Regions from separate parts of the Paenibacillus sp. EB106-06-01-XG199 genome, predicted to be linked through region 4. Evidence: predicted binding sites of a transcription regulator. Region 4 holds the regulator's gene; each other region holds the start of a gene.
The links. Region 4 encodes LexA, which represses DNA repair genes until DNA is damaged. Its sites were predicted from a motif close to CGAACATATGTTCG; they were not measured.
Positions count from the first base shown of each region.

Region 1 (7,852 bases), on a different contig from region 4:
GCCTTCCAGGCGGAGCTCCTCGATCATCAGCGGTGTCCATATCCGCGCAGAACGCAGCAAAATAACGATGTCGCCGTACACTACAGGACGCATGATACGCAAGGACTTGTCATAGATAAGCAGCGGCGCACCGCCAGTCATCCCGGTCATCTGCGAGATACGCCGGGCGATGGCCCGCGCTTCCAGCTGCGCCGTCTCGCTCTCGATGGCTTCGCTCTCCTGGGGAGGAAGCTCCCCGTCTTCAGCGGCTTCCTCCATGCGGCCCGCCGGTGCAGTCCCCCGGTCAATCAGCAGCAGCTCCGGCGCAAAATAAGTATCCGGACGGTTCTCCTCCGCTCCCGGGAAATTCGCCCCGTAGACCAGCTCGGCACGTTCATCGTAGCTGATCTCTGCAACGGTCCTGTTCATGATCTGGCGGAAAATCATATTGACGGCATTCACAACTTCCATCCGGCTGCGGAAATTACGCGCCAGATCGATCACCGAGCCCCGGGCAGCAGCTTCTCCGCCCTGCTCTTCCTCATCTCCGGGAATCCCCTCTCGGGCAGCTCCGTTATTTGACGCACCAAAGCTGAGATACTTGTCCAGAAACAGCCCCGGCTCCGCCAGGCGGAAGCGGTAAATACTCTGCTTCATGTCGCCGACCATAAACCGGTTGCCCGGCGATTCGCGGGAGATAAGCCGTACGATCTCTTCCTGTACGCTGTTCGTATCCTGGTATTCATCCAGCAGTACCTCGTCGAACTGCTCGCGATATTCCATTGCCGCATCCGATGGCAGCGAATGGCCCGGCACAGAATCAGGATGGCGCAGAATCTGCAGGCAGTAATGCTCCAGATCGCTGAAATCGACCAGACCGCGGCCTGCTTTCTCAATCCGGTAACGTTCACCGAACTCGATGACCGTCTCAGCGAGCTCCTGCATCAGCGGAGCCGCCTCATGCAGCTCCGCCAGAAAAACCTCGGCTGGCCGCCCAAACAGCGATTTTTGCAGCTCCAGCAGGCTCTTCTTCACATTGTCCCGCAGCTCCTTGACCGTCTCCTGCAGTCCGGGGTCGGTTGCATCCTTCTTGCAAGCCTTAAGCTTTCCAAAGGATATCTCTATGAAAATATTATAGAGCTCTGCCCAGGATTTATTTAGCAGATCATCCTGCAGCGCCCGGACCATTTCCAGATCCGCAGTCAGACTCTCCGCATAGGGAGCCGGTCCGCCGGGCTGCAAGGCGATTTCATGCCCCTGAATAAGCTGGCTGGCCGCTCCGTCCAGCGTAAGCTTCGCCTCGGCAAGAATACTCTGCACCCAAGCCGTGCGGCTCAGAGCTTCCGTGTCCGGCAGCGAGAAATCAGCCGCAGTATCCCTCAGCCACTGTGCCGGCCAGGGATGGCTGCGGGCAAAATCATGCAGCCGCTGGACCAGCGCATGCACCGCATCATCGGTACGCTCGCCGCTGAACCAGTCTGCAAGCTTTACAAAAATGCCATCTTCTCCGTCTTCGGAGACCTCACCGTATTTCTCTTCCAGCAGCTCCTCCAGCAGCTCTTGACGCATCATCTCTGCCTCATGCTCATTCAGAATCCGAAATCCGGGGTCAATGGGGATCTGCTGATAATAACGCCGGATAACTTCCAGGCAAAAGGAGTGCAGGGTCGTGATCGACGCTCTCCCCAACAAAGCAAGCTGGCGGCGCAAGTAGTCATGGCCCGCTGCTCCGCCCTCTTCCGCACCCTCTTGCTCCTCCAGCTTCCGCTCCAGTGCCTCGCGGATCCGCTGCCGCATCTCGGAGGCTGCCGCCTTCGTGAAGGTGGCCACCAGCAGACGGTCCACGCTGAAGCCGTTCTCCTCGTTGCTGATTTTGCGGATGATCCGCTCGACCAGTACGGCTGTTTTGCCGGAGCCTGCCGCTGCCGCAACCAGAATATCATCGCCGCTCTCGGCAATAGCGCGCCATTGATCATCGCTCCACAGGCTGCCTTCCGGCTTGGCCTCTATTTCAGCTCTAATGCTCATGGCTTCTCTCCTCCTTTATGGGACAGCAGATCCCAAATCACGTCTTTGCCCGGCTTGGCAAGATTGTTATAGCCATTGCCCTCCACAGCCTCATCAAACTGGCATACCGGCCGGAAGGAACAGAACGTGCAGGCTGTTTCCTGCTGAATCCGGTAGGGCTGAATCGCCACATCGCCTTCAGTAATCCGCGTCCCGATATCGGAAATATTGCTCCGCACCGAGGACAGCAAATGCCCCCACTGCTCAGGCGTGGCTACAGAGGCGCTGCTGTAAAAGCTGCCGTCGCTCTTCAGCGCTACCGGCACAATTGAGGAATGCCCTTTATCGAGCGTAGTATCCATTAGTGAAACGACCTCACGGTCCGCAGTCAGCAGACCCTTCATTTTGAACCGTTTCAGAAGCTCCTGCTCCGCCTGCTCACGGTTCAACCCGTTTGGCGACGAAAGCAGCGGATCATGCACATGGAAATAAAGGGTTCCTGCCGGAAGCGCAGCCTTGCCCAGCCACTGCTCGGAATAGGTGAGCAGCACATCGAGATAAGTCAGCATCTGCAGCGACAGCCCATAGTACACCTCATGCAGCTTAAGATCCTTCTGGCTTGATTTATAGTCAATAACCCGCAACAGAACTCCATGCTCTCCTTCGGCCATATCAACACGGTCAATCCGGCCCACCACCTCCATTACACAGCCGTTAGGCAATGTAATTCTCAGCGGCGGGAGATCTTTACCCGGGCCAAAATCCAGCTCCAGCCCCACCGGCTCGAAGCTGCCCCGGCGGGCATGCTCGCCGAGGATCACGGAAGCGCGGCCGACAATATTCTTCAGTTTGCGGGAAATGTAGCCGTAGCGTTTGCTGCTCATCAGAATTTCGCCCTGCAGAAGCGGTGACAGCTTGTCTACTGTCTCTCCGGCTTCCCGGCGGCACTCCTCAGCCGTCAAGCTCCCCCAGCCGCGGCCCTGCTCCTGCAGCCGCTTGGCCATATCGCTGAGCGCGGCATGGAAGAGCTGTCCAATGTCCGGCGCCTGCAGCTTATAGAGCTGGCGTTCTTTCAGCCTTAAGCCGTATGAAGCAAAATGGGAGAAGGAGCAGGCAACGAACTTCTCCATACGCGACACGCTGCCGCGCAGTGTTCTGCCTCCGTATAGACGGAGGCTGGTCTCCCGCTTGAGCGGAATGCCGTCATTGCGGTAGAACAGCGAACCCAGCAGCTGCTGCAGCTTCGGACTCCAATGCTCATCCTCCGCGAACCAGTTATAGACATCCCACCACAGTCCGGGGATTTCCACTCCCTGCCGCCACTGGCGCAGCTGCATAATCAGCATGCGCAGACTTTGTCCGGGATGCCCCACAAAGCCCAGATGCAAAGCTTCACCTGCATCGGTTTCGTCAGGAGATACTGCTGCGGGGAACCCGGAAAGGGACCGTTCTTGCAAAGCATCCGGGAACATGCCATGCAGCTGGCGGATGATTTCCGAAGGCAGTAGCGCTTTGCCCTCTTCATCGGCTGTGGCATAGCTGATCCACAGTCTAGTGCTGGCCGTTGTCAGCGCGCCATAGATCAGGAAGCGCTCATCGAGCAGCTTGCGTGAGGATCCCGGAGCCAGCTCCATTCCGCTGTTCTCCAGCAGCAGCCGTTCTCCCTCGGACAGGATGCCATCCTCTTTGAACTGTGCAGGGACAACCCCTTCGTTGAATCCCAGCAGGAAAGCATATTTCACACCTGAAACCCTCGTCCGGTCCATGCTTCCGACCAGCACCTGATCCAGAGCAGGCGGAACCAAACCCATCTTAAGCTCGCTGAGTCCGGTCTCCAGCACCCCGGCAAACAGCTCAAATTCCATTCTCTCTGATCCCATCATTTCCGCGATCTGATCCAGTAAATCGAGCACTGCATCCCATAACTGGCTATGTTCCCGCGCACGTTCCGGCTGTCCCAGTTCAAGCGCCTCTCTGCTCAGCTTCTCCAGCTTCCGGGCGGTATCTGACTCCCGGAGCAGCAGGTACACCGCTGTACATAGCTCCAGCCCGCTGCGGCTTTTCTTGACTCTTTTCTCAAAAGCATACAGCGGACCAGTAATGCACTCCCGGCACCGCTCCATTTTCAGAAGCAGCTCCTCATCCACAATCCGGCTGCCTTCCAGCGAAAGACTGGGGATTCCTTTCCAGGAACGTCCATCGGTCCAGCGGTATCCATGGATGCCGCAGGCCAGCACATAATTCTCCAGCCCGTCCATATCCTCGCGGGTAATACTGCCGTCAAGCGGAAGCAGAAGCTCGGTCTTCACACAGCGGAACACATCCTCATACCGCCAGCGGCGGCGCACCACATCAAGTGCGGACCGTATAAATTCCACCAGCGGATGATGCAGCTCATTCACCTTCTGGTCCAGGAAGAACGGGACGCCATAGTCTTGAAACAACGGAGTAATCAGCTGCTCATAATCTGAAATGTTGCGCATGAATACAGCCATCTCGCCGTACTCCGCCCCTTCATCCCGGGCCAGCCTGATCATTTCACGCAGCGCGCCCTCGACCTCTGTTCTACGGGAGACTGCAGCGCTGATCGTGATGGCTTCCGCAGCCTGCCCGATATCGCCGCTCCAGCGGCTGCGGCGGTGAAATCCGCGCTCCAGGTGAGCTAAGGCCGGACTACCGGCGAATCGCGGAAGCACAGGCGGCGCCAGCAGCTCGTCCCAGACCGCAAGGCCCAGCTCTTCAGCCATCCCGCGCAGCTTGATATACGTAACTGCGGAGGGATGAAACAGCTCCAGTTCATGCGGCTGCAGCCCCGTTGGATAAATCCGGTCAAGCGTAAGGGCCACTGTCACCCCTGATGCATGCTGCATCAGTTCGCGCAGCACCATAAATTCCTGCGGGGTAAAACCATGGAACCCGTCTACCCAGATCTCGGCTTCTCTTATGTAAGAGGAATCCGCAATATGCTCCGCCAGTTCAGCCAGCCGGTCTTCCTGATCTATATACAGCTGTGACATTTCCTGCTCCAACTCGCTGAATACGATATGCAGATCATCCAGCTTGCCGGCCAGAATCGGACTGCTTCCTATGGCCTCACGCATTCTTGCCAGCTGTTCTTCCAGATCGGAAGCGCCCAGGCAGCAGCGTTTCAGCTCAGTATGCAGTGCGCTGAGCCGTTCCACAAAGCCCGGTCTGTCGCTTGAAGCGCCGAACAGCTTCAGCTCTTCCTTGCGCCGGTTGATGATCTTGTATATCAGCATTTTTTTGCCTTCTTCGCTGATGGGCAGACTGGCGCTGCCCCCGGTCTCCTGCTTCACCCGGAATGCAAGCCGCGAGAAGCTCAAGGTCTGGGCCCGGATGCTGCCCTTCACGCTGCCTGCTGCCAGCAGGCCTCTCTCCGCCCCGAACGAGCCCTGCTCCGGAACAAGTACAATGATCGGTGCGCCCAGCGGTTCAGACTCCAGCTTTGAGGATACCGTTTCCCATATTCTTGTTGTCTTGCCGCTGCCCGAGCGGCCTATCAAAAAGTTTACCGTCATTGCAGTAGACTCCTTCCGTGGCCAAATCTATGAATACAACCGGTATCAAATTTCTCAACCCAGTTGATGAATCCGTCCCAACATTATAGCATATCTCTTCCAAACGGAACATACGTTTGCCATTGTTTTCAAGTTTCAGCGGATGGATATCCGCATGTACAGCACAAAGAGACTGCCGCGTTTTTAAGCTGCTTCAGTCTCTTGATCATTCACGGTAATATTCACAACTAAGCATGGTCCAGCTTCGCTTCCCTCCCCTTTCTTCATCTGCAGCGGTTCCAGCCACCGGGCCGCCTCTTCCTCAGAAGAGAACGCCAGAATGATTATCAATGAAAAATGAAAAAAAGAGCCTCTTTACAGAGACTCCCCCAGAGCTGGCCTATGGGCCGGGTTCGTTATTTCTTGCTGCGCACTTCGAAAATGGCAAATTTCAGATAATGACCTTCGTCGACACCGAGAATTTGCGGATGGTCTTTCCCCGCGGCCCGCCATTCAATCAGTCTCAGGACCTTACCGGCATCCTTCGCCGCTTCGGCAATAGTATCCAGGAACAGTTGCGGCTGCATGTGGTAAGAGCAGCTTGCCGTCACCAAATAACCGCCCTCATTGACCAGCTTCATGCCGTGCAGGTTAATATCCTTGTAACCACGGCAGGCACCGGCAACAGCACTTTTGGTTTTGGCAAACGCCGGCGGATCCAGAATGACGACATCCCATGTGCGTCCGCCGCCAGCGGTCATCGGCTTCGCCGTATCGGCCTTGGCCGCCGGCTTGGCTCCCGTCTTAGCCTCCACTGCACCGGTTGCCCGCTCCGTCCGCTCTTCCAGCCCTTTAACCTGATTGCGCAGAAAAGCAAAAGCATCATCCACCACAAATTCCACACGGTCTGTGAATCCGTTCAGTTCCACATTGGCCTTGGCGCTTTCGATCGCGTGGGCGGATACGTCGAGGCAGGTAACCTTTTTGGCTCCGTATTTGCAGGCATGCAGTGTGAAGCTGCCCGTATGCGCGAAGCATTCCAGCACTGTCGCACCGTCCCAATACGGGAAGGTGACCGGCTTGCCGCTTTTGTTCACCGGCAGGGTCTGAACGAGACCTTCATCCGTCTCGAGCTCCTGCAGCGTAATTCCGCTGCGGCCGCCCCAGCCTTTGATCAGCGGAGCGATGGAGGCTCTATTCTCGCGCTGGTCGAAAAAGTAGCCTGTCTTCTGGCCTTCCTCGATATCCACGATTACCTTCAGACCGTTCTCGCTTACAGTAATGTGGCGCGGACATTCCCCGTAGAGCACTCCGGTTCTTTGCTCCAAACCCTCCAGCTCCCGGACAGTAACATCACTGCGCTCATAAATCCCGCGTGGATTCATCACTTGAACCAGTGCCTCGACAATCTCTGCGCGGCGCAGATCCATGCCCAGCGTCAAGAGCTGAACGACAAGAATCTCGCCGAAACGGTCAATAATCAGGCCGGGCAGAAAATCAGCTTCGCCGTACACAAACCGGTACGCGTCTGCTCCCGGCAGAAAACGTTCCCGATGCTGCAGGCAGCTTGAGAACCGCTCCGCGAAAAAGGCCGTATCCATGATGGCCAGCGGACTCTGAGAGAGAATTCTCACCCGGATTTGCGAAGCCGGATTATAATAACCTGCACCCAAAAAACGCCCCTGGTGATTAAGCACATCCACCAATCCGCCTGCCTGCGGTTCTCCGTCCACCGAGGCCACCTCGCTGGCGTAGACCCACGGATGACCCTGCTCCAGTCTTTTCTTGCGGTTTCGTTCCAGAATAACCGATGCCAATGACTTCAACTCCCTGTTCTAGTTAATGATTTCATACATGTCCACTGCAATGCTTTCATATATTGGTGTACAACCCCCGTTCAAAGGAGCCTATCCTTATGATCCGCGACCTGCTGTTCCCTATTATATATGGTCTAGTTATCTTTCTTGCCGGCATGAAGGTTATGGAAGCCGCGCTGTCGCGGCTTGCTGGACCCCTGCTATCCCGAGGCCTGCATAAGGCCACATCTACGCCAGTAAAAGGCCTCATAGCCAGCAGTCTGCTGTCGGCACTGCTGCAGAGCAGTACTGCCGTCACGGTACTGACCATCGGCATGGTCAATGCCGGCCTGCTTACCTATGCCCGGACCCTGGGCATCATTCTCGGCAGCAACATCGGCACCTGCTTAACCACCGAGCTGATTGGACTGCAGATCAGCACGATGGCCACGCCGCTGCTGGCTGCCTCGCTCTGCGTCTGGGCCGCGGCAGTCATGATCGGCGAGCTGCCGCCCTACTCCTGGCAGGCGGCAGAAGCCTGCCGTAAAATCT
Region 1 covers NZ_JBYTDQ010000003.1:877,065-884,916, forward strand. The annotation lists gene AC3WT9_RS14735 (UvrD-helicase domain-containing protein) at 1-2,007, opposite strand, end outside; gene addB (helicase-exonuclease AddAB subunit AddB) at 2,004-5,525, opposite strand; gene AC3WT9_RS14745 (class I SAM-dependent rRNA methyltransferase) at 5,921-7,321, opposite strand; gene AC3WT9_RS14750 (Na/Pi cotransporter family protein) at 7,420-7,852, shown strand, end outside.
Region 1: addB (helicase-exonuclease AddAB subunit AddB) is a predicted target of LexA. The motif match lies at 5,631-5,644, and genes of this name have one in related genera.

Region 2 (7,852 bases), 180 kb from region 4:
CTGTCTGCACACCGCCATAGGTGTTCATTACATTCGTCAGAACAGCCATTGGATTGGTATAGTTCAGGAACAGCGCATCCGGGCAGACCTCGCGTACATCCGCAGCAAAATCCAGCATCACCGGGATGGTGCGCAGATTGCGGAAAATACCGCCGATGCCCACCGTATCCGCAATTGTCTGCCGCAAACCGTATTTCTTTGGAATTTCAAAATCGGTTATGGTGCAGGGATCGTAACCTCCGACTTGAATCGCGTTAATGACATACTTGGCGCCGCGCAGCGCTTCTTTACGGTCGGAGTAAGCGTTAATCCTGCATGTGCTGCCGCTGCTATTCTTAATGGAGTTAAGCATGTTCTCTGAGTCCTTTAGCCGCTGATGATCAATGTCGAACAAGGCAAGCTCGAAACCCTGCAGCGCCGCTGTCGCTATGCAGTCACCCAGAACGTTTTTGGCGAAAACAGTGCTTCCTGCACCGATAAATGTAATTTTGGACATGAACAATACGCCTCCTGTTGGTTGCGGTAAGAATGCCTGCCTTAAGCAAATAAGGAGTTTATGCAGTGGTGAATAGGGCAGATGATTGCAGTAATGGCAGTCATTATCCGCTGTTTTCTTGCTATATTCACTATAAATTAGAACGCCGGAAATGAGTATGGAGAAATACAAGTGAGATATGGATCTTTGTTGCATTTGGAATCGTGATGTAGTAGCCTGAGATTAATTGCAATATCAATATGACTCAGTCATTTATGTATGGGAGGCCCATCAATGAATCTCGAACATTCGTACTTCACTGCCAGCTTTAATCTCGTACCAGAAGAGCAAGACATGGCCGTATTATTCAGTGGTGAAGGCAGACCCGTACCCGGTCACAAGATCGGCCCCTCAGTGCATGATTATTTTTTGATCCATACCGTGCTGGATGGTGAGGGCTTCTTTCAAAGCGGGAATGTCTCGCTGCACTGCCGGACCGGAGACACGTTTGTTATTTATCCGGGGTCCCTATTCAGTTACCAGGCAGACAAGGACAGCCCTTGGCACTACGTATGGGTAGCCTTACAGGGTGAAGCTGTTGCGGCACTGCTCTCCGATGCCGGGATTACCAAGGAACGTCCGCTGCTGCATTCGGGGAATACCCGTGAGCTGCACAGCCTGTACGAACATATTCGCTTGGCCTTCCAGCAATCCCCTTATCCCCGCCTGGAAAGCCTGGAGGCCTCCGGCTGGACCCGGCTGCTGCTCCACCAGTTTGGTCTGGCCAACCTCAGTGTCCTTCCAGCCCGTCCCAAAGAAATGCCTGAGGTCATTGACCGCCAGATCGACCAGGCGATCCGTTGGATCTCGCTGCAGTTCCACCAGCAGATCAGCATCGACCACATGGCGGCGACGTTGGGCTATCACCGGGTGCATCTGTCCAAGGCATTCAAACAAAAGACCGGTTTGTCTCCCAAGCAGTATCTGCTGAAGATGCGGATGGACAAAGCCAGGGAACTATTGGGGGGAACACTCACCATCGATCAGGTGGCCTCATCCGTCGGATTCAACGACGCCCTCTACTTCTCTAAGCAGTTCCGCAAATACACTGGCATGCCGCCGAGCGAGTATCGCGCCGTTCTCCGTGAGAGTTAAGGGGAAATGCTGAACAACCCTGACGGAATTCACCGGCAGGGTTGTTTTAAAACCTATTACTTTCTTACCGTCTTGTCAACATATTGACCTGTCAATGGATCATAGTGAGGACGTTCCCCGGCGATCTTAAGCTCAATTCGTTGCACCGAATACAGCAGCTCCCCGAAACCGATAAAAAACACGCCAATCAGGCAGGACCAGATGAACAGATAGATACCGGCAGATAATGTACCCATATTCATGGCGACAGGAATCGAAGCAATCAATCCAAGAACAATTATACCGCCGCCTAAATATTTTAAATGTTCGCCTTTCATTGACTTCCTCCTATCTGCAGAACAGACTCATTATAATTTGTTGAAATTCATCCCGATTAGACCTGCGACAAAACTAACCAGCAAGTAGACAATGATCATCACAAGCGAAACTTTAAACAGGTTAACCGAGCTTTTCATTGTTTACTTCACCTCCTGTTAGCCCGCCTAATGGGTTTCTTATTTATCCGATGAAAGAAAATGAAATCCTAAATTATTCCAACGGCTACTCGTGCTAATTGTAGTGTTTCAATACCTTCCCGTCAATGTTGCTCCTTGCAGCGTATTAGTTAATTGATGCAATTAGGGTGATGCGGTATACTGCTGTGTAGACTTTATACTAGTGCAGAAAAGATTAAGGAGGTTGTCTAATTGAAGGAGATTCGTATGCAATCAAAAGACCGCGCCGTAAGCTTCAGACTCATTGAAGAGTCTGGAGAATTTATAGTGTTTGACATGTCATTGTCTGGCCCTGCGCGGGATAGAACAAGCTACAGCGGAACAAGTTTTGAAGCGGCCTGGAAAGCTGTCGAGGCTATAGTAGGGGTAACGGCTATACCGGACGAATTCAAACCATATGCAACATTGAAGTAACAAGCAGAACGCAATTTTTTATGACATGAACATATAAATTTTAAAGAAAGGGTCCCAGGATTGGGACCCTTATTTATGTAGTCGCTTGAATAACATCGTCAATCATAATCCAATCATATTCAAACTCAATCTGTAATTTGACCTGTCGCATTTGCAGGTCCACTGACATGACAACGCCCCTGATCTTATGATCTTTCTCTGGATCGAACAGCGTGATCGTGATCTGTTCGTTGTAACGCTTGGAATAAGCAAGCACTTGATCTATCAGCTCCCATTCCTGAGCATCGAGCACGGGTTTGCTTCGCAGGCGCTGTCTTTCTTCATCCTGGATGATCCGGCGCTTGTGCTCCGGAGTCATCACCCGGCTGCAGTCGAATATGCTGTCAAATTTCTTCATGTTGTCTGACCTCCTCAGTCCCTATAAATAAGAACACTTGTTTGTATTATAACCATCTTAGAGAAATTAAAGCAACGGAAAAATCCGCCAGTTGAACACTGGCGGACTGAGAGCTAAACGTTATTAGATTGAATATTACACCAAGAAAGGTATGCCCGATTCACCGCGACGACCAGGTTATGGGGACAATTATTTCATGTTCTCCACCGGCAGATTCATAACGAAGTACTGAATAGCCAATTCTTTTTCAATCGTCTTCAATACATCTTCTTTCGTACTCTCGTACACAAACGTTTCCTGCTTTAAATAAGTCAATACAATATTGCAGCTATGGTCAAAACTGGCGAGAGCTTTGCTGTCTTTCTCTTCAAGCTCCAACCGCATTTGGGTAACCAGAATCAAATATTCTTCAATCAAAGCCATCCGGTACGCATCTTTCAATACGTCAGCTTGTCCCCAAGCATACATGCCCCCCTCTATTACTTCAGAAGAGTGCTCCACATACTCAAGACTTGAGTTCAATAGCAGCAATTCGATCCGTTCAAGGATTTCATGATAAATCCCTTTGATAACATTCCTTGTATCCACAGCCATTCACCTCTCCAACTCCATTTTTCTGAGAAAATCAACCTATCCGTCCTAACTGGAGGGTGCTTGGGTCTAGATTCACTGTAAACAGTTTCTTTAAGAATAACCCGGTTTCAAACTAATGTATATAATAATAATACAATATTGTAACCAATAGGTCTGTTAAATTCTTCTAATCCTGTTTAATGATAAGTAGAGATCATAATGCCACAGTTTCAAAAGGAAGTGAAACGAATGAGAAAAATAGAAATACAGTCGGCCTTGGAGCAAAGTATGAAGCAGCGTGTTCATCTTGTGAGCGGTGAAACTTTTACCGGCCTTTGTGAAATTGATCATCCTTCGGATTCTTTAAGCATTTCAACAAATAAAGGTATCCTTACGGTACCTTTTTGGACCATAAAACGTTTTGTTCACAGCAGAACATAGTCAAACCAGCCTTGCTTTTTTAAAAAAATCAACCCGCCAAGATACGGACTGGCGGATTGTTTAATGTACGCATTTCATGCAATTATTAGCTGAATTTCAATCCCAAACTTATATCTATAATTTACCATCCAAATGCCATGAATACAAGAAAATTCAACTGTAGCCTGAGCACCACCCGTGTGACGGGCAAGCCCGCCCATATCGGATTTTCACTTCAGCTCTTCGGCCGGTATGACGGCATGAATGACGAAGGTCTCAGCGTGACCATGACCTCCGGCAGAATCCGGCCAGAAATGACAGGTGAGGGTTTTGTGTTCCCGGGAGTGGTTCGGGCCCTGCTCGATGACTGCACTACAACCAGAGAAGCTGTTACCCTGCTGCGCAGCATGCCGATCTCCGATTACAGGAACTTTCTGGTTTCCGACAGGCACGGTTCAATGGCATTGATCGAAGTAGCTGGGGCACATAAAGAAATTAAGGTTTATGATGCCAGAGCGGCGAGCCTTCCCCAGCTTATCGTATCCACCAACCACTATACGCTGCCAGCCATGCAGCAACATAACCTTCAGCTGATGCATAACTCGCAAGCGAGACAAGAGGCGATGTACTCTACTCTCTGGAAAGCAGGAACGGACTACAATCCGCAGGAAGCAATGAAACAACTGGCAGAGCGGCAGCCGGCTGGCCTGTTATTCAGGTCCGGTTGCCGCTCTATTCATACTTTTTTTTCCGCTCACTGCATGGCTTTGTTTAGGATGGAATGTACAAAAGCTGTCTTGCCCTCCGTATAGGCTTCTCTGTCATTGCGGTATTGTTCTGCCAGGGCCAGCTTTACTTCCTCATACGCCCGAACCGCAGCAGGATGACTCCGCAGATAGTCCCGGAAAGCAATATGCTCCAGATAACCTTTACCGTCCTTGGGACATACATAAAGATGATATTGCATCAAACCGTCATCCTTCTCGCACTCAAATACCTCTCTGCCCTCAATCCCAAGATTTCCAAGATGCACATAACCAAATTCCCGGAACCTCTCGACAATACCAGGCAGTGCCTCATAGCTCTCCATCACAAGATCCAGGTCTATAATCGGTTTGGCCGCCAAACCTTCAATTGAGGTGCTGCCCACATGCTCGACAGCAATGACAAGATCTCCAAGGATCTCAAGCATCCGCTTTTTGATTCTGCTGAATTCGGCCTTCCAAGCGGGATTATAAGGAACCACTTCAATAGGAACAGGGCTTACAGCGATGACCGTCACCTTCTTTGCTGGGTTAGTTATTTTATTGTCAGCTTACTCTAAGCCTTCGCTCTTTGTAAATGATCCGGTACACACTCCAGAGAGGCTACGCACCCCCGATTTCAGATGGCTGGGATAAAATGCAAACCAGTTTCTCATACTATCTGTTAGCAGATGGAGGTGAAATCATGCCCAAAAATAGTGCCGATCCCAAACACGACCGTGCAAATAATAAAGCAGATAAGAAAAACAACCAGCAAAACCATGCACATCTTACTGAAGAACCCCAGATGTTAAACACCAATAAGGCTGAAGATTATGTTCCCAGTTTGAATGGTGTCACCAAAAATGAAACTTAAGCTGTAAAATTGTACAGCACACAGGCTGCTCCCCCGTCGCTGAATAACGGGGAGCAGCCTCTTCTTGTCTCCAAGTAAATATTTTTAGTTTTTCATTCAGTTGACTTGTCCCGTGGCTGAATGATAGGCTTTTCTTCTAAGCCTTGTTAAGGAGAATGCCCGATGAAAAAAGCGACCATGAAGGATATTGCCCGTCAGGCGAACGTTTCAGTAGCTACGGTCAGCTATGTGCTGAATAATGTGAAGAACCAGACAATCCCTGACCCGACCCGGCAGATTATACTGCAAATTGCCCGGGAGCTGAATTATGTCCCGAATCTCGCGGCGCGTTCCCTGGTCAAACAACGGACCGGACTGGTCGGCATTCTGATTAACCGGACATCCGCTTTGCCCTATTGGAAACGCCAAAATTACATGTCGCTGGTGGAAAGTCTGGAAGCGATGCTAACAGAAGCCGGTTATCATACTCTGCTTGTCCGTTTAAATCCCCTTAATCCTGCGATGGATGTAATCCGTGAACGCAAGCTGGATGCTGTCTTTGTGCTGGACGTTATGGATGAGATGTTCTACCGGATATCCGCCAATTTTGTGGAAGGCGTTCCTCTGATTCTGCTCGACAGCATCATCGATGACAGTCTTTTTAATCAGGTTAATTATAACTATCCCCAAGCGTTGCAGGCCGCTGTATCTTCCTCCACAGCTCCCTCCTGTCTGGTCATGGAGAGTTATCATAACAAGGCGTTAGCGGAGTGGATCCTTGCTGGATCGGGATTGCCGCGGGAGCAAGTTCATATTGTCAACAATTCCCAAGAGGCACAAAGTGAACTCGTGAGCTTTTTGACCCTTAACCGGGATAAGCATATCATCGCCATCAATGAATATTTGGCAAAAGCTGTTGAAAAAACTGCCTTGGCCTCTTCAATTACAGCCATTTGCACCTGCGGAGTACCGGAAATCCTGCTGGACAGTACGACAGTCATTCAGTTTCAGAACGATAGAGCACTGACCGCCTACGAATTAATGACATCTGTTATTCGCGAACAGTACGATTCCAGTCTGACAGGCAGCAATCAATTTTTGGTTGAAGTTCTCCAATAAATTCTTTATAATAACTTAAACGTTTAAGTTAAGTGATTACGAGGAGGTTTTGTTGATGAATTCTACCAGCGCTGAGATCGTGAATGCCCCTATGCCCCAAGTGAACTATCCGGTTTTACGTAAAAACAAAGTTTTCCTGCTGTTGTTCACAGCCAGTACGCTTACGATACTGGGAAATGCCTTTCACAGTCTCGCTCTTAGTCTATGGGTACTGCAGGAGACTGGCAGTGCAAAAATGATGAGCATCATGACTGTCAGCAACCTTGTCATCTGTTCGTTGCTGGGCAGCGTAGCGGGCACCCTCGCCGATCGCGTCAACCGCAGAACACTGATTGTATGTGCCTATCTGGTACAGAGCATCACTGTACTGGGAATCGCTTACGCCCTTACCAGCCCTAATCTCTCCTTCGTCCTGATTGTTTGTCTTACCGGAATTGTAACCTCTGCCGGACAATTTCAGTCTCCTGCCTTTCAGGCTTCCCTGCTGACTGTTGTCGGCAAAGAACATATCCAGCAGGCAGCAGGCTGGATGACCTTGTCAGAGAACATCTCCCGTACTGTTGGTTACGCGCTCGGCGGAATCTTTGTCGCTGCCTTCGGTGGCGCTTGGGCGATCTTTGTAGATGGGATGACCTTTCTGTTAGCCTTCCTGCTGGTGCTAGCCTCAGGCTCATTCACTGGTGTTACAGCCGCACGTGGACCCAAAAAAACGTTCAAGCAGGATATTTTCAGCGGTTTCCGTTATATTTGGAGTAATCCATTTGCTAGAGCTGTTACCTTACTGCTTCCCGTACTCACACTATTTTTCCTCTCCTGCCTCATGCTGACACAAGTCATGGCCGTGCAGGTATGGAAGGCAAGTCCGTTTCAGTTCGGTCTGATGGAGAGCTGCATCCCGCTCGGGTACATGCTTGGATCGGGCTTGATATTGACTGCCGGGAACAGGATCAGGCACCGTGGTCTGCTGGTCGCTGTCAGTCTCCTGCTGCTGGGTCCGCTGTACGCCCTGCTGTCGGCTATTACCTCAATGATGCTGGCCATCCCGCTCATTCTGCTAATCGGCTTCACCTTCTCATTCAGCACTTTACTAATTAATATCATCCTGAGACTCGAGGTGCCTGAGGACCTGCAAGGGCGGATGTTCGGTGTACTGGGGTCCTTAATGAGTGTAGGTCCCCCTTTGGGACTTGCTGTCTTTTCTTCGTC
Region 2 covers NZ_JBYTDQ010000001.1:641,205-649,056, reverse strand. The annotation lists gene AC3WT9_RS03315 (alpha-glucosidase/alpha-galactosidase) at 1-496, opposite strand, end outside; gene AC3WT9_RS03310 (AraC family transcriptional regulator) at 770-1,630, shown strand; gene AC3WT9_RS03305 (hypothetical protein) at 1,687-1,947, opposite strand; gene AC3WT9_RS03300 (hypothetical protein) at 2,317-2,538, shown strand; gene AC3WT9_RS03295 (YolD-like family protein) at 2,612-2,935, opposite strand; gene AC3WT9_RS03290 (hypothetical protein) at 3,125-3,523, opposite strand; gene AC3WT9_RS03285 (hypothetical protein) at 3,758-3,949, shown strand; gene AC3WT9_RS03280 (C45 family autoproteolytic acyltransferase/hydrolase) at 4,087-4,740, shown strand; gene AC3WT9_RS03275 (GrpB family protein) at 4,683-5,210, opposite strand; gene AC3WT9_RS03270 (hypothetical protein) at 5,378-5,548, shown strand; gene AC3WT9_RS03265 (LacI family DNA-binding transcriptional regulator) at 5,711-6,646, shown strand; gene AC3WT9_RS03260 (MFS transporter) at 6,702-7,852, shown strand, end outside.
Region 2: AC3WT9_RS03295 (YolD-like family protein) is a predicted target of LexA. The motif match lies at 2,966-2,979, and genes of this name have one in related genera.

Region 3 (7,852 bases), on a different contig from region 4:
GCGCAAAACGGCTTCATTGCCCAGACGGATTCATCAGGCTGTATCAGAAGCCCGGGCAAGAGATGGCCGCGGATTTGGCAGGCTGCTCGGGGAATCCGTCTCAACTGCCGTTCAGAACCTGATGGTCATCGGCGGGTACATGATTATGTTTGCTGTTGTCATAAATATTGCTATTTCTCTAATACCGCAGCTGCCTCCTGCTTTGGCGGCAAGTTTTCTGGAGATTCATCTCGGAGCAAATGCTCTGACCTCAGAACTGACAGCACCTCACGACTTTAGTTCCATGGGGATCACAGGCCTGGCCCTGCTATCAGCCGCTCTCGGCTGGAGCGGAATTTGCGGCCAGCTCCAAGCACTTACCTTGCTAAAAAGGGCGAAAATCTCTTTCCTGCCTTATGCCGCCGTCCGCTTGCTGCATGGAGTATTTGCCTTTGCTTTTACCCTATTATTATGGAACCCGCTGATGAATCTCCGTGAAACCGTACTGCCGGCAGTGGCGGTTCCCGAGGTTGCCGAATCGACCGCAACACTGGGAGCATTGAACGTATGGAGCGTTGTCCCCCAGCTGCTTGGCCTGCAATCGCTGCTGCTGATGATGATCATCGCTCTGTCTGCCGCTGTATCTGCTGTTACTTGGCTCCGCCGTCTAAACGGCTGAATTTAAGCTTCATTGCCTGTTCTACCTCAGGGGTCACAAAATCCGACACATTCCCGCCAAAGTGGGCGATTTCCTTGACCACACTTGAGCTAAGGTAGGAATATTTCGGATTGGTCATCATAAAGATCGTTTCCGCTTCAGGGTCCAAATTATGATTAATGGATGCATTCTGCAATTCATATTCAAAGTCGGTAACCGTGCGGATGCCGCGGACAATGACCTGAGCATCCTTTTGGCGAAGATAATTTACCAGCAGATCGCGGAAACTGTCAACCTCCACATTCGGAATATCCGCAGTGGCCTGCCGCAGCAGCTCCGTACGCTCTTCTACCGAAAACATCGGATTCTTACTTAGGTTGTTAAGCACGGTAACAATCAGTCTGTCGAATTGTTTGGCTGCACGCCGGATAATATCCATATGTCCCATCGTAACCGGATCAAAGCTCCCGGGATAAATGGCAACACGTTCTTTTCTAATTTGCAGACTCATCATTCCCCTCCTTACCACTCACAGCCTCTTCACGCAGAGCGGATTCATACTGATAAATTGAAATTGTCGTCTCGCCGTATACGGCCTGTCTGGTTCTATAGAACCCCGGAATATCCTCCGGATAGGCATAGCTTGATTCATGCTCCAGCACGATGACCGCGTCTGATCTGAGCAGACCTTTTTGCACCATCGCCATCATCAGCTCATCCCCATACTTCAGCCTGTACGGCGGGTCCAGGAACACAAGATCAAACGAACGTCCCCGCTTCTCCAGCGCGCTAAGGGCTCTGCCGGCATCATTGCGGTAAACCTCAGCTTGCGCTTCCAGCTTAGCCGCCTTCAGATTGGCACGCACTGTGTCGATGCTTTTCTGCTCCATATCCACAAATACCGCACTGTCCATCCCTCTGCTCAAGGCTTCAATACCTAGACCGCCAGTACCTGCAAACAAATCAAGCGCTGCTCCACCCTCGAAATAAGGACCGATCATACTGAACAACGCTTCTTTTACCTTGTCGGTTGTAGGCCGCGTTCCGCTGCCCGGAACACTCTTCAGGGGCCTCCCCTTTGCACTTCCCGATACAACTCTCACCGATTATCCACCTGCTCTATGTCTCTATTTATTATGCCGATTGAGGCACAAGTCCAAGCCTATAGTACCACAATTGTCTATTGAAATAAAAAGATTGTCTACCGTTGTCACATGAGGCCGGCAGATTTTTTTAACGTACACAGGTATAAGACTGGAGCAACCGGGACATCATGTAACTATCGACATCACAAAATGTCGTAGACAACCGCGGAGCAGGCTTACGTTTCCCCATAAGCTCTTCGTCCGGTTTCTCCTCTCCCATGAAAGAGGCTCCCGAAAGGGAGCCTCGATTTTTGTTTTATGAACCCCATACCTACGCGATTTAATTGAATATCATGAGAAATACCACCCTCAAAAATACTTAAAGGTGGCAAAAAAGGTGGCATATCATTAATCTCTCTGTAATGAGGTGGCATTTTGTATCATACTGTTTTCTTCTATAATTGAATCCGATATTACGCCACCTTTCGGTCAATAAATAAACCCCTGCTGGCCATTACGGCCAGTAGGGGCTTTTTGCTCATATCATCTGCTCTTTTAAGACATCGCCGAGATCAGCTGTGTATCGAGTGAGCCTTAAGCTGATCTCAGTACGCATTACGTCACGAGTCATGCCAAAACGCTCTTGATAGCCGCGAAAGTAGATCATACTATATGTAATGAAATCATCCTGGGTATCCTCGATCACTTTGATGTTCCGGCGTTTAAGTTCTTGCCTCAGTCGGTAGACATCCTGCACAACTCGCTTCTGAACATAGCGGCCAGCCAATAGGTATGATCGGCTAAGGATGTTACCCGAGTGTTGAATTTCTTTCATGCTCTTGCTGACCATCGTATCTATGTAAGGGAGCAATATTAAGTCCCGAACCATTTCCCTCTCTTCATTCGTGAGCATCTTTTCGCCAGTGTTCACGCCCATAACTATCGCCTCCATGAGCTTATTTTATGCGAACACACGTTCTTTTATCCACAAAAAAAGCCCGCCGACAAGTTTTAGATTGACGGGCTTTTGAAACTCAATCGATACTCCAGAATAGGTAACAGGACCAAATTACGTGGAGTACGCAGAGTTATAGATCGCCTTTAGTCTCTTTGCTCTTGTTTTTTCAGTACATTTATCCAAGTCAACGAAAATTGAACTATAATTAAGATAGGAATAGCCATCACTAGATGTGTAAACAATTCTAGTACTACGCCAGCGCCAACTCCGACACCAGAACAACCAGGTGATCGAGCTATACTGGTGATTACGATGACAAATGGAGTAGAAAAGGAATACGATCTCCCGATCGCTGAAGTAGATGCATTCTTAACCTGGTATGATGCCCGTGATGCAGGTAGAGGCCCTGGGATGTATGCAATTGATAAACATACCAACAACAAAGGCCCCTTCAAAAAGCGTAAAGATTATGTCGTATTTGATAAAATACTTACCTATGAAGTAAGTGAATATACAGCATCAGAATAATCCTTACCATCACTTACCTCCTCTTTCCCTTATAGCCAAGCGCTATAATTGGATAGAGGAGGTTTTTTATGTTTATTTCCCCTATGTTATTACAAACTGCTGCTGGTCCTTTTAGCCACAGTGAATATATATTCGAACCAAAGATAGACGGGCATCGGCTGATCTATTCCCAACAAGGCGACAAAGTACGGCTATACACTAGACATGATAACGACTGCACCCGGCAGTACCCGGAACTGCAGCTTCCGTTTGATGACGATATAATCTTAGACGGTGAAGTCGCCTGCATAGATCCGGCAACCGGCGTATCTGATTTTGAGTCCGTCATGAGTCGATTTCAGTCACGGCGGGCAGACAAGATTCAGCAACTCACGGCCACGCTTCCGGCTTATTACGCTATCTTTGATATCCTGCAATACAAAGGTAAGGATCTGCGCGGACTACCGCTGCTGCACCGCAAGGAGATACTAACAAGCTTATCCCTCCCCTCTGGGAGTTACGGCGTTGTGCCGCATATAAACGGTGCTGGCGAGGCTCTGTTTAAGGAGATCAAGGCACGAGGTATGGAGGGTGTGGTGGGCAAGCGAAAGAACAGCACCTATGAGGCTGGACGCCGATCCCACGCATGGCAGAAGGTCATTAACTGGACCTATGCAGAGGTTTATATCACTGGCTACCGCAAACAGGAGTTTGGCTGGCTTGCTGCGGTCCCGTCCGGCACGTCCGGTAAACTGCGCCCGGCGGGGATTATTGAGTTCGGAGCATCCCCGCTTCACAAGCAAGCATTTCGTGGAGTAGCCCAGCAGCTTGTGAAAGGCGAAGACAAAGAGTTTATTCATCTGGAACCGCGACTGCGGGCAAAAGTTAGAATGAGGAACTGGACCAAATCAGGAATGTTGCGAAGTCCAGTATTTACGGAGTTTATCATATAAGCAAAGACACACTGACCTTAAGCCCTTTTTTCTTTCCTCCTGTCGCTTATTAGTTTGTTTCATCATAACGTGATGATAAGACACACCGAAACTAGGAGGAATGCTGGGTGCCAAGGATATCTGTAATTATGCCTGTCTACAATAGCGCTATGTATTTACAAGAAGCAGTTACCACAATCTTATTGCAAACGCTAAACGACCTAGAATTGATAATAATCGATGACGGATCGACAGATGGATCAGCGGGAATTATACATGAAATAATGGACACTAGAGTAAAAAAGATATTTCATAGTGAAAATATGGGGATTGTCACTTCGCTGAATCAAGGACTCGATCTGGCCCAAGGTGAGTACATCGCCCGTATGGACAGTGATGACATTGCCGCACTAAATCGCTTGGAAGTGCAGGCTTATTTTATGGACACTAATCCCACCATAGATATTTGCGGAACAGGATATACAACGAACTACCTCGGGCCCGTCAAGTTAAATCCTATGCATCACGAAGAAATTAAGGTCTGGCTTTTATTTTACAGTTGCATTCTACATCCTTCTGTTATGATGCGCCGAAGTTCTATAGATCAACTCGGGATTCGTTATGATTATAATTACCCTCATGCAGAGGATTACGAATTGTGGAACAGGCTTTCCTCAAGCGTGAAATTCGCAAATCTCCCTCACAATTTAATGTACTATCGGCCTCATGAAGGACAAGTGTCCAATAAACACCGGGTAATACAAGATGATTCTGCACGAAGAATCCGTCAGAGACAACTTTCTCAACTAGGCATTCAATTATCTGATGAGGAATACGCAATAATGATTAAATTAGCTGAATATGGGGTTAATTCTGAAGATTTCGCTAACTATCGAACAGCCGCAGGTTTTGCGAATTGGCTGCTTGATCAAAATCGACAATACCAAGTATTCGACCACGATATATTCAGAATGGCTCTATCCAGATTGATATCAGGAGTTCCATACTAATATGTTGCCAACTTCGTCAAATAGTTGATGCCTTCAAAAAAGGTGATGGCAAAAAAGAAAATCCCGCCGGCCCGGCGGGTTATTTTATGTATGCTCTAAATTCAAATCGTTCCCTAACGAAGTAAGCTCCGGCAATTTTAACAGACTCTGGTGAGTATCCCTCAACGATGCCGCCATAATCCATCAAATGGCCCGTTTGTCGCAACTTCCTTTTGCCAGTCCCTTTGTGTCATTGGGCTTCCTCCCCTACCCTAGTCTCCTCTTTGCTTAAAAAAGCTAAATTATGCCTATACACTGCAACTTGTGGCAATAATTAATCTGAGGTGATTTTGGTGTTATTAAATATACTTTTGGGATTCATTCTTCCTTGGTTGTTTGGGCTACATTTGCTTAAAAGGAATCAGCCTTTTGTAATACAAGCTAGCATAATTGGTGCACTACTCGCCTTCCTCTTCAATGATGTTGGATTCCATATGAATTGGTGGTACGTTACACCTAAAGATTACAGCACTATATCCTTTATTCCTTACAATTTCGGGATTTTCGCAGTGTTTTCTGTCTTCACGCTACACTTGACAAATAAAGTTGGAAGAGCCTGGATTGTTATCCCTGTAGTAACATTCGTAAAAACTGTCCTTGAAAGCGCTCTTGTTTTTACAGGGAAAGTTGTTTATCAAAATGACTGGAACATAGGCTTTACCTACGTTTCGTACCTCATTGCCTGTACAGCTAGTTATGTGATTTATTCATTCTTGAAAAACAGGACAACTTGATTATATTGATTCGCTAAATGCGTCTACTCTCCGGTACTCTCGTTCTACGCAATAACTGAATGTCGGAGCAATGACGCTATTGTTTTTAGCTTGGTCGGAGGTAATCGCAAAATCATCCACAATGCTATCATCTTCATCAAGCAAATCAACTACTCAATCAGGCTCTCCCTGGTTCTCTGCAAGCTCCGCTTTGATCTGGTTAAATACCTTTCCGAGCCTTGGCTTCGGAACCATTGTTCAAAGCCAGTAATGTTTTAAATTCATTTTCTTCAGTATCGATTTTCACGAATTGTAATCCCCATGTGTTTTGGGTCATTTCATTCATCCCTTTCTTCGCTATATGAGTCTACCGCCAGTGTTTTCGCACTGCGCAACAATCACTATGTCTCTCCATGAAAAAGCTTCTTTAAGCTAGCGGGCAGGATAATATGGTAGCCACCTTGAAATAATTTTAGAGATAAATTTATGACAGGGGCTGAATAGTATGGTAAATGGGAGAATCTTAGGAATCGCCTACAATGTAATTCCGGTTAAAAATGCAAAAAAATCTGCAGAGTGGTTTGTCAGACACTTTGGTTTTAACATCAGAAACGATAGAGGGAATTATATAAGTTTATTTAGGGATAACCGTCCAATAATTGATTTAATTGAATCTGATAATGATACAAGAGCAGTTTTTGAAGTAAACGGACGGTCACGGTGGGTTGTAACATTTTTTACAGATGACATTGAATCATTACACATGAAACTAACATCTGAGGAGGTTACGACTAGACCTATTAGCAATGAAGGCATTTACGGCAAGTTTTTTGTTTTTGAGGACCTAGATGGAAACTTATTTGATGTATGGGAGCATAAGGATTGTCAGTTAATCTTTTAAAAAAACAATCTAAGCTAACGTGAAACGTTAGTTCAACAACACAAATGAGGAATTCAGCCCAAGGGGAGCGAAATGATAAACTTTCCGGAATGATGAACGAGGGCATAATCAAATGTTCCGACAAATGTACTGGGAATTAACAGGACATGAAATGACAGGAGTTAGCAGCGAAGTTCCTGAACATGTTAATTTGTATATTGCCGGGTTGCAAAAAGCCTTCCAAGGTGAATTGTCTGCTGTTGAAAAATATCGAAAGATATGATTCGGCCTTCCATACGGCGTTTATAAGGATGCTTTGTATTGAATTAACCTCGATGAGCAGAAGCATGCAGCGAAGTATAATAATCTATTACTACTAAATTCAGTCGCAACTCCGTACTAATTTTGATAGCCGTTTGCCAATACCGATCCATTCCCCCTCCTGTTGTTGTGCCTTTTCTAGAGCAGCCAGCAGGCACTATAGTGACTGCGGCGGCGACAAACAGGGCATTGTGGGCTCCAACAACCCCTTAAAATAACTGTAGCTGTAACCACCGCCATTTGTGTATCTCTCTATAATCGTATTAATTAAAGTTAGGAGGGATATTTATGAACAAACCAGAATTTATCTTACTCGATTACAATATGGTCTTGCTATAGCCGGATTGTTTTTCATACCTTTTGACTCCAACTTTTGACCATCGATTATTCTATTTGGCTTATCTACACTTGTTAGCACTTCCTGTTTTTTGTTAAAGATAAAAAAGAATAAATTAATAGTTGTCCAGATATTTTTTTGTTTGTACGGCTTTGATTCTTATATTCTATCCAGCTCTTTTATCGTTGTTATATGTAAAGGCCCTGGATATAGGGCCTCGATTTTTGTTCTACTTGGGAAAATTGGGTCGTCCGAGTTACGTCCTGCAGAAGAATTTATTCCTCGCCATCAAAAAGTGGTGTGGACAAGTAGCGTTCTCCCGTATCCGGCAGGATAATAACAATGTTCTTCCCTTGATTCCCGGGGCGTTTAGCTATTTGCGATGCGGCATAAACAGCTGCTCCGGAGGAAATCCCTACAAGAAGGCCTTCTG
Region 3 covers NZ_JBYTDQ010000002.1:288,537-296,388, forward strand. The annotation lists gene AC3WT9_RS07130 (nucleoside recognition domain-containing protein) at 1-658, shown strand, start outside; gene coaD (pantetheine-phosphate adenylyltransferase) at 630-1,148, opposite strand; gene rsmD (16S rRNA (guanine(966)-N(2))-methyltransferase RsmD) at 1,132-1,740, opposite strand; gene AC3WT9_RS07145 (hypothetical protein) at 1,871-2,002, opposite strand; gene AC3WT9_RS07150 (YhjD family protein) at 2,261-2,659, opposite strand; gene AC3WT9_RS07155 (galactose oxidase) at 2,993-3,208, shown strand; gene AC3WT9_RS07160 (ATP-dependent DNA ligase) at 3,277-4,140, shown strand; gene AC3WT9_RS07165 (glycosyltransferase family 2 protein) at 4,248-5,129, shown strand; gene AC3WT9_RS07170 (VOC family protein) at 6,387-6,782, shown strand; gene AC3WT9_RS07175 (hypothetical protein) at 6,895-7,044, shown strand; gene cysK (cysteine synthase A) at 7,695-7,852, opposite strand, start outside.
Region 3: AC3WT9_RS07150 (YhjD family protein) is a predicted target of LexA. The motif match lies at 2,689-2,702, and genes of this name have one in related genera.

Region 4 (7,852 bases):
ATCAAATATCAGATCCTCTGCCGCCAGCCCATATTTGTTCACCAGCAGATCATAGGAGCGTTTGGCAACCTCCAGCTTGTCTTCCGCTTTAATGGCCTGTCCGGATTCGTCAATCGTGCCTACGACAATCGCAGCCCCGTATTTATGAATCAGCGGTGTAACCAGTTCGAATTTTTCTTCACCATCTTCAAGGTTAATGGAGTTAATAATCGCTTTACCCTGGCAATATTGCAGCGCCAGATCAATAACCTTGGGATCGGTTGTATCGATCATCAATGGAACCTTCACCTTTTTGACTACCAGCTCCAGAAACAGCTTGATGTCCTCGATCTCATCGCGGTCCGGATCCTGTACGCAGACGTCAATGACCTGAGCTCCACTTTTGACCTGTGCCCGGGCAATCTCCGAGGCTTCCTCGTATTTTCCTTCCACGATCAGCCGCTTGAATTTCCGTGAGCCGAGTACATTCGTACGTTCACCTACCATATAAGGACGGTTGTCACTCTCAACATAAACAGGCTCAATGCCTGATAATGCGGGCGGATGACATCCCTCCAGCTGGCGCGGCGGATAAGCTGCCAGTGTCTCAGCCATCGCCCGGATATGATCCGGTGTCGTTCCGCAGCACCCGCCGGCAATATTCAGCCAGCCCTTCTCGGCAAAACCGGCCAGCTTGCGGGCAAGTGAATCCGGTGACTCATGATAGTTCCCGTTCTCATCCGGCAGCCCGGCATTGGGATAGCAGCTAACTGCTGCCGAAGAGATTGCCGAGAGTGACCGGATATGATCGCGCATAAACTCGGGTCCGGTTGCACAGTTCAGCCCGATGGAGATCGGCTTCAGATGCTCCAGCGAGATATAGAACGCCTCAATATTCTGTCCAGCAAGCGTCGTGCCCATCGGTTCGATAGTACCCGAGATCATGACCGGCAAAGTGATGCCTGCCTTCTCAAAGGCGTTGCGGATCCCAATGCTTCCGGCTTTCACATTCAAAGTATCCTGGGAAGTTTCCAGCAGCAGGGCATCCACTTTGCCGTCAATCAGCGCTATAGCCTGCTCCTCGTAGCTATCCACCAGCTCCTGGAATGTTACGCCTCCGGTGACCGAAAGCGTTTTTGTTGTCGGGCCCATCGCCCCGATTACGTAACGCGGGTGATCGGGCGTTTCAATCTTTTCAACAGCATTTCTGGCCAGCCTCGCAGCTTCCAGGTTAATCTCCCGGGCCCGCTGAGGGATATCGTATTCGGCAAGCACAACCGAGGTTGCGCCGAAGGTATTCGTCTCGATCAGATCTGCGCCTGCTTCAAGATATTGCTCATGAATAGTCTGTATAACCTCCGGACGGGTGAGCACAAGCATCTCATTACAGCCATCCAGCTCATCCCCGCCAAAATCCTCTCCGGTAAGTGGCACCTGTTGAATCATCGTGCCCATTGCTCCGTCTAAAATCAGTATCCGCTGCTGCAAGCTTTCAGCAAGTGTGTATTTAGCCACTTCATATCCCCCCAGTAAAACATTAGAGTAAGTTTAGCAGAATAAAGCGGAATCGAAAAGCCTTCCTTTCCACTCTGCATAATAGTTTTTCTTTATAGCCAGCCGCTATCTCTATTTCATTATGGCTGCACTGTAAGTTCTTTAGTCGGCATAGAGTGCTGTGTTCTAGCTGTTACATGCGAAGTCACATCATATTTGCCTTCCTTCATCAGGATCGCCTCAGCTTTATATGTACCGTTGCCGGAGAGCTTGCCTTCAAGCTCCTGCTTGTCTTCTTCATTATTCTTATTCACAATCTCAAAAAGCACCGCCTTCGCATCATCCACAGCTTCACTCCCCTGGGAGACCACAGCCTCAAAAACCACCTTTTGATTTACCGATACGTCCACCGGATTCCAGCTCAGTTCGACGTGAATCGGCTCCATAGAGTGCTCTGATCCGTCATGCATATGGCTTGATTTCCCACTATTACCTGAACAGCTTACAATCATTGACATCGTCACAATCGTAAAAAGAGTAATCAGCTTCTTGGGTTTTATCATCCGGAGTCCTCCCGACCAAGGTAGAATTTATAATGATATTTCCAGCTTGTGGTTGCATTCTTTTACTATTATACACAACATATTCGCAATTTTAGAAGATTGCTTAAACTTTCACGCCTTTTTCGTGAAGTTAGTCATATACAGATGGATTATCTCCCTATTATAATTGGCCAACCTCTTTGTTTGAGCGCAAAAAAGCCAGCATCCCATTAGGGATACCGGCTTCTCAAAGGTTACACTATAGCGATTGTACCAGGGGGAGGAGCTCAGAGAGATGGCCGATTCTATAATCCGGCTGAATCTCAGGATTTGGTAATTTGCCGGTACGGTTGATCCAGACAGTAGTCAGACCAGCGGCCAAGCCGCCCTTAATATCCGTCGTGAGTTTGTCGCCGACCATGATCCCTTGTTCAGGGGTTATATCCAGCAGCGAAAGAGCATGCAGGAAGATATCCTTGTCCGGTTTTCCTTTGCCAAAGCTGCCTGAGATAACTACATGATCAAAATAGGGGATAAGCTCAGGCACTCCGTCGAGCTTCTCCTGCTGCAGTGACGGGCAACCATTCGTAAGCAGCAGTAGTTTCACCTTACCACGTAGTGCATCAAGCACCTGTAACGTCTCTTCATACATGTACGGCAGGCTACGGCGCTCGGCAGCAAACCTGTCTGCCAGCGTTTCGGCAAGCACCTCATCTTCGACACCGAGGGAGGCCAGACCACGCCGCCACGATTCTTTACGGTATACAGGAGCCAACTGTTGGAGCTTACGGAACTCCGGCTGTTCTCCAGCTGAGAAATTGGACCAAAGTGCTTCATAAGGATTAATCCCGATCATCTTTGTAAAAGGGAACGTCTCATAAGTTTCATAAAGATTCCTGGCTTCCCTGCGAACAGCAACTTCAAGCTCTTTAGGATCAATGGAGTCACCTGCAGCTTCACATGCATTGCGGAAGGCTTCTTCAACACTCCGTTCATCCCAGAGCAATGTATCGTCAAGATCAAATAGTACGGCGGTAATTGGCATTAGATTTCTCCCTCTCCCTACGCTGTTATATCTTCCTACTCGTGTACTACTTCGATGTTATTGGCTTTGCCGAACTCCTCCAGGCGTACACCCATGGCCTCAGTGTTATAGCGGTTAATCAGCTTGGAGAAAATCCACTGTTTGCGCTTGCCCTTATATTTAAGCACGACCACTCCACGGGACAAAGTGATCTTCTCAATATCTCCAGCTTGCAGCCAGCGTTCACGGTTATACTTAATCGTAGACACTCTGTTGCGCTCAACCTTCAGATACGGACGCCGGAAGAATAGAAGTGCCGCCAGCGCAAAGTAAAGAACGACGCCCAGCCAATTGGCAAGGATGCCGCTGCCTCTGGCCTCGTCGATCGAGCCTACCACCCAGAACATAATTCCAAGCAGCATTAGAACAACAGGAAATGCAATGTTGCGGCCCTTAAAGATATCACTATTTTTCGCAGCTGATTTTGACGAAGAAACATAAATGGAATCCTTGCCCTGCTTCTTTCTTTGCTTGTTGATCTGCTGTGTGTTGCGTTGAACCATTCTTTCCCAAGAACGGGCCATGTCAGTTCCCCCTAGTCATCCTGTAATATCTATGAAAAAGACACACTGGACTAATGTTTGAGTCCCTTGTTGCCTTGTTCATGCTCATCATTATCCACGATTTCAATAGTGTCGAGCTGGGCCCGGAAGTTGCTGCGGATGTTGCCCAGATAAATCTCGCGGAGCTTGGCCCGTTCAGCCAATTCCTCTTCACTCAGGCCGCCATTCTTCTGTTTGCGTGCCAGTTCATTGATGCGTGCGACCAATTCGTCAATATTCAATACTTTCCCCTCCCCTATAAATTCATTCTAACTTTGCCATGAGAAAAAGAGCTTGTCAAGGTCTCCCCCCTGAAAGCTCTTTACGTCAGTCTATACTGCTTATGATGAAGTTAATACACAGGCAATGTCAGTATATCTCCAGCCTGAATGTTCCCGTTCTTCAAACCGCTTGTTTTTTTAATTCCTTCTATATATACGACCGTCTTCATACCCGCTGGTTTGTTCTTTAGGGCGATACTCCAGAGCGTGTCTCCGCGTTCAACTACTACCCGCTTTTCCTGCTTCACTAATGATGCTGAACTCGCAAAAACATTACCAACAACTGTAAATCCCGATACAACAAGCATAAAGACCAGCATTAGCTTCACCAGATACTCTTTCCGGCATAGTCCTATGATCTCCGAAAATAAAGCGGCGGCGGATTGTTTCATTTCATTCATATGATTAGAAGCAGATTGTCCTCTAGTTGAATTAACTTCACCGGCCTCTTCGTAGATGCTGCGGTATGTACTGTATTTTAACATTGTCATCGTCCTCCAAACACTTGTTCTTACTTTCGAAAATAATATAACACGAACATGTGTTTTGATCAATAGATTTTTTAGAACAATTGTTCGCTTTTTTCCGTATCCATAAATGTGTCAGTTTTCAGCACCGGCATTGCCTTTTCCCGCCATTTTCAAACCGTTATTGGATACTAATATGGTAAAAGGCTACTATTTCCACTATTAATCTCAGATTGTTAGAACTTATGTTTGTACGAACGGAAGTTCTATGTTATAATTTTCCCAAACATACTATATGGGGTTGATTCCGATGTCAAAGATTTCGAGTCGTCAGCTGGCGATCCTGGAATTTATACGTAACGAAGTCCGTAGCAAGGGTTATCCTCCGTCCGTCCGGGAAATCGGTGAAGCTGTAGGCTTGGCCTCAAGCTCCACAGTGCACGGCCATCTGGACCGGCTTGAGAAGAAAGGCCTTATCCGCCGCGACCCTACGAAACCGCGTGCAATTGAGCTGCTCGGCCAGGAAGATTCCGAGAATGTACATCAATTCGTACAGACGGTTACCCGTATTCCTGTCGTAGGTAAGGTCACCGCCGGGGTGCCGATTACCGCAACGGAGAATATCGAAGATTACTTCCCACTACCTTCCCACTATGTGGGAGATAACAAGGTATTTATGCTCTCCGTTCTCGGTGACAGCATGGTGGAAGCAGGTATTATGAATGGTGACTATGTAATCGTCCGCCAGCAGCAGACTGCTGACAACGGCGATATCGTCGTTGCCATGACCGAAGAAGACGAAGCTACAGTCAAGACATTCTACAAAGAACGTGACCACATTCGTCTACAGCCGGAGAATCCGGCTTATGAACCCCTCCGTCTTAACCGCGTTACGATTTTGGGACGAGTTATCGGTCTCTTCCGCGATATCCATTAATATTTTTGTTCATATTTAAGGGCTGCTTCACTTGAAAAAGTGAAGCAGCCCTTTCCCCTTTTCAAATGGTCATTTTACTCATCACGAACATTTGTTCTGTTTATCCCATATAACAATTCCTTCGAACAGCAACAGCACTCCGCACATATTCTGATAGCAAAGGAGTGCTGAATCTATGCCTAATTATCGGATTATTGTTGATTTGTCGCAGCGCATGCTTTATTTGCTTGACAATAACATCGTTACCAGAGGGTTCCCTGTCGGTATTGGCACCATGCTTACCGTTACACCGGCGGGAGAATACACTATCATTAACAAACAGCCTAAGCCTGGCGGACCCTTCGGTGCATTCTGGATGGGTCTATCCAAACCACATTACGGCATTCATGGAACGAATGACCCTTCCTCCATCGGACATATGGTCTCCCATGGCTGTATCCGCATGTACAATGAGGATGTGCTGGCCCTTGCAGCAATCGTGCCTATTGGAACACGGGTTACAATAAGGGATTAACAGCATGGTGATCAGACAAAAGCAAAAACACCCTAAGGATCACAAAAAAATGATCGAGGGTGTTTTTCATTGTGCTTAATATGGGTCCTTCCTGTCTGCCGATTCATACCGGTCGCGTATTTCACGATTTTTAGCATATATGTACAAATCCAAAGCTATTATTCCTCTCCGGGCAAGTTTAACCAACAGTACGAATGCGTAAATACAAGCTACAACCGATATGAGCCACATCAATACGCTAAACACGCCAATACCATTAAGGAAAAAAATCTCACGATGCATAGACAACTTTCCTCACTCCCCTGTGTTCATAAATATGAAAATACCCCACCGTTTTGGCAGGGTACAGTTATTCCGTCATTATACTGTTGGGTGGAACAAATTGTATATGATCTTTATTTCAGCAGATTTGGCCTAGGCTCTATCGGAAAGGCTGGTTTGTTGTGTTTCGGCAGCCTCATCAGAGGAACCATGTCCGGGACCCAGCAAATTCAGCACAATCACACCAATGACGATTAAGGTTATTCCTATTACGCTGCCTGTATTTATTTTTTCTTTCCAGATCAGTACCGAGATAAGAACTGTAGCTACCGCCCCGATTCCAGACCAAATTGCATAGGCCGTATTTAATGGAATAGTCTTCAGTGATAACGACAAAAAGAAGAACGAGCAAATAAAACTAATCAGCATTACGATTACAGGAATAATTTTGGTGAATCCTTGCGATGCTTTGAGCATCGAAGTTCCTACAAGTTCGCTGGCAATGGATATCGCCAAAAACAGATACGGCACTTACTTCTCCTCCTTTACTCCGTCCATCAATTCTTTGTAAATGCGTTCTTTTAACTCCTGATCTGGCGGTGCCAGTCCAAACTTTTCTGCAAACCAGAGTCCGTCGGTCACCAGTCGGGCAATGGTTGCACGAAGTGGATCCACACCGTCATTTTCAAAATTGTGTTGCCATTCAGCATATTTCTCCTGCATGTTTGTCAACAACCCTGGATTCGTAAATAAAGCTGCTGCCAGCACCGAGTTCATGTCACTGCCTTCTCCAAAACCATAAAAAGTAGATTCAATGTACGCCCTGCTCCATTTACCAGCTTCTCGCTGGTCATGCTCTACACGGCTCTGAACATCTTCCGTAAAGTTTCGGGTCAGCTCATCCACCATACCGGAAACCAGTTGTTCCTTGTTAGGAAAGTGATACAGTAAACCGCCTTTGCTCACGTTGGCCGCTTTGGCCACAGCTTCCAGAGTTAAGTGCTCCACCCCTTGATCACGAACAATGGAGGAAGCCGCTTGCAAAATCATTTTTTTCTTAGAGCTGTTGTTATGTACAGTCACCTTATCACCCCCATTTGAACTGTACCGTCTGGACGGTTTTTTGTCAAACCAATATAAGTATAAATAACCTGACTACTCCGCAAGCAAAAATATATTGTGAATACGCTATCCGCTTGCAATGCCCACAAAATGGGTAATAACTACCATATAGTTTGAAGATCAGCTATTCGTTCCGCTATTGGCCGTTCTCTTTAAGTTTGGTTACGCGCATATGTCTTATCCATACTTATGTAAGGTGAATGAATGGGCTATCCTAGAGTTATACAGGAATTCAACCTTACAGGCGGGAGGAAAAAGATGAAAAAGAACAAACCATTCTATACAATTTGGTGGTTCTGGGTGGTCTTAGTAGCCGCCGGCATCATAGGGTTGGTTACCCTCGGGAACGATGACAAGTCAGATGATCATACTTCTTCGATTACGGCGCTAGCAACACCGATGGTTACTGCCAAGCCAACAACTGAATCAAGTCCATCTCCAGCAACAAAACCAACGACTAAGCCTACAGCAGAACCTACAACTGCCCCACCCCTTTCACCTTCAGCCGAACGAACTGTCAACGCCACTCAAGCAACGTCTGCTGATCAAGTACCTTTATCTGCTGACGAGGTGCTGGCTTTTACTGCCAATCTTACAGGTAAAACTTTTATAAAAGACGTAAACGTCGG
Region 4 covers NZ_JBYTDQ010000001.1:464,423-472,274, reverse strand. The annotation lists gene metH (methionine synthase) at 1-1,434, opposite strand, end outside; gene AC3WT9_RS02435 (FixH family protein) at 1,614-2,036, opposite strand; gene AC3WT9_RS02430 (HAD family hydrolase) at 2,275-3,060, opposite strand; gene AC3WT9_RS02425 (hypothetical protein) at 3,096-3,623, opposite strand; gene AC3WT9_RS02420 (DUF896 domain-containing protein) at 3,674-3,883, opposite strand; gene AC3WT9_RS02415 (LysM peptidoglycan-binding domain-containing protein) at 3,994-4,407, opposite strand; gene lexA (transcriptional repressor LexA) at 4,700-5,326, shown strand; gene AC3WT9_RS02405 (L,D-transpeptidase) at 5,502-5,840, shown strand; gene AC3WT9_RS02400 (DMT family transporter) at 6,255-6,632, opposite strand; gene AC3WT9_RS02395 (TetR/AcrR family transcriptional regulator) at 6,633-7,184, opposite strand; gene AC3WT9_RS02390 (hypothetical protein) at 7,482-7,852, shown strand, end outside.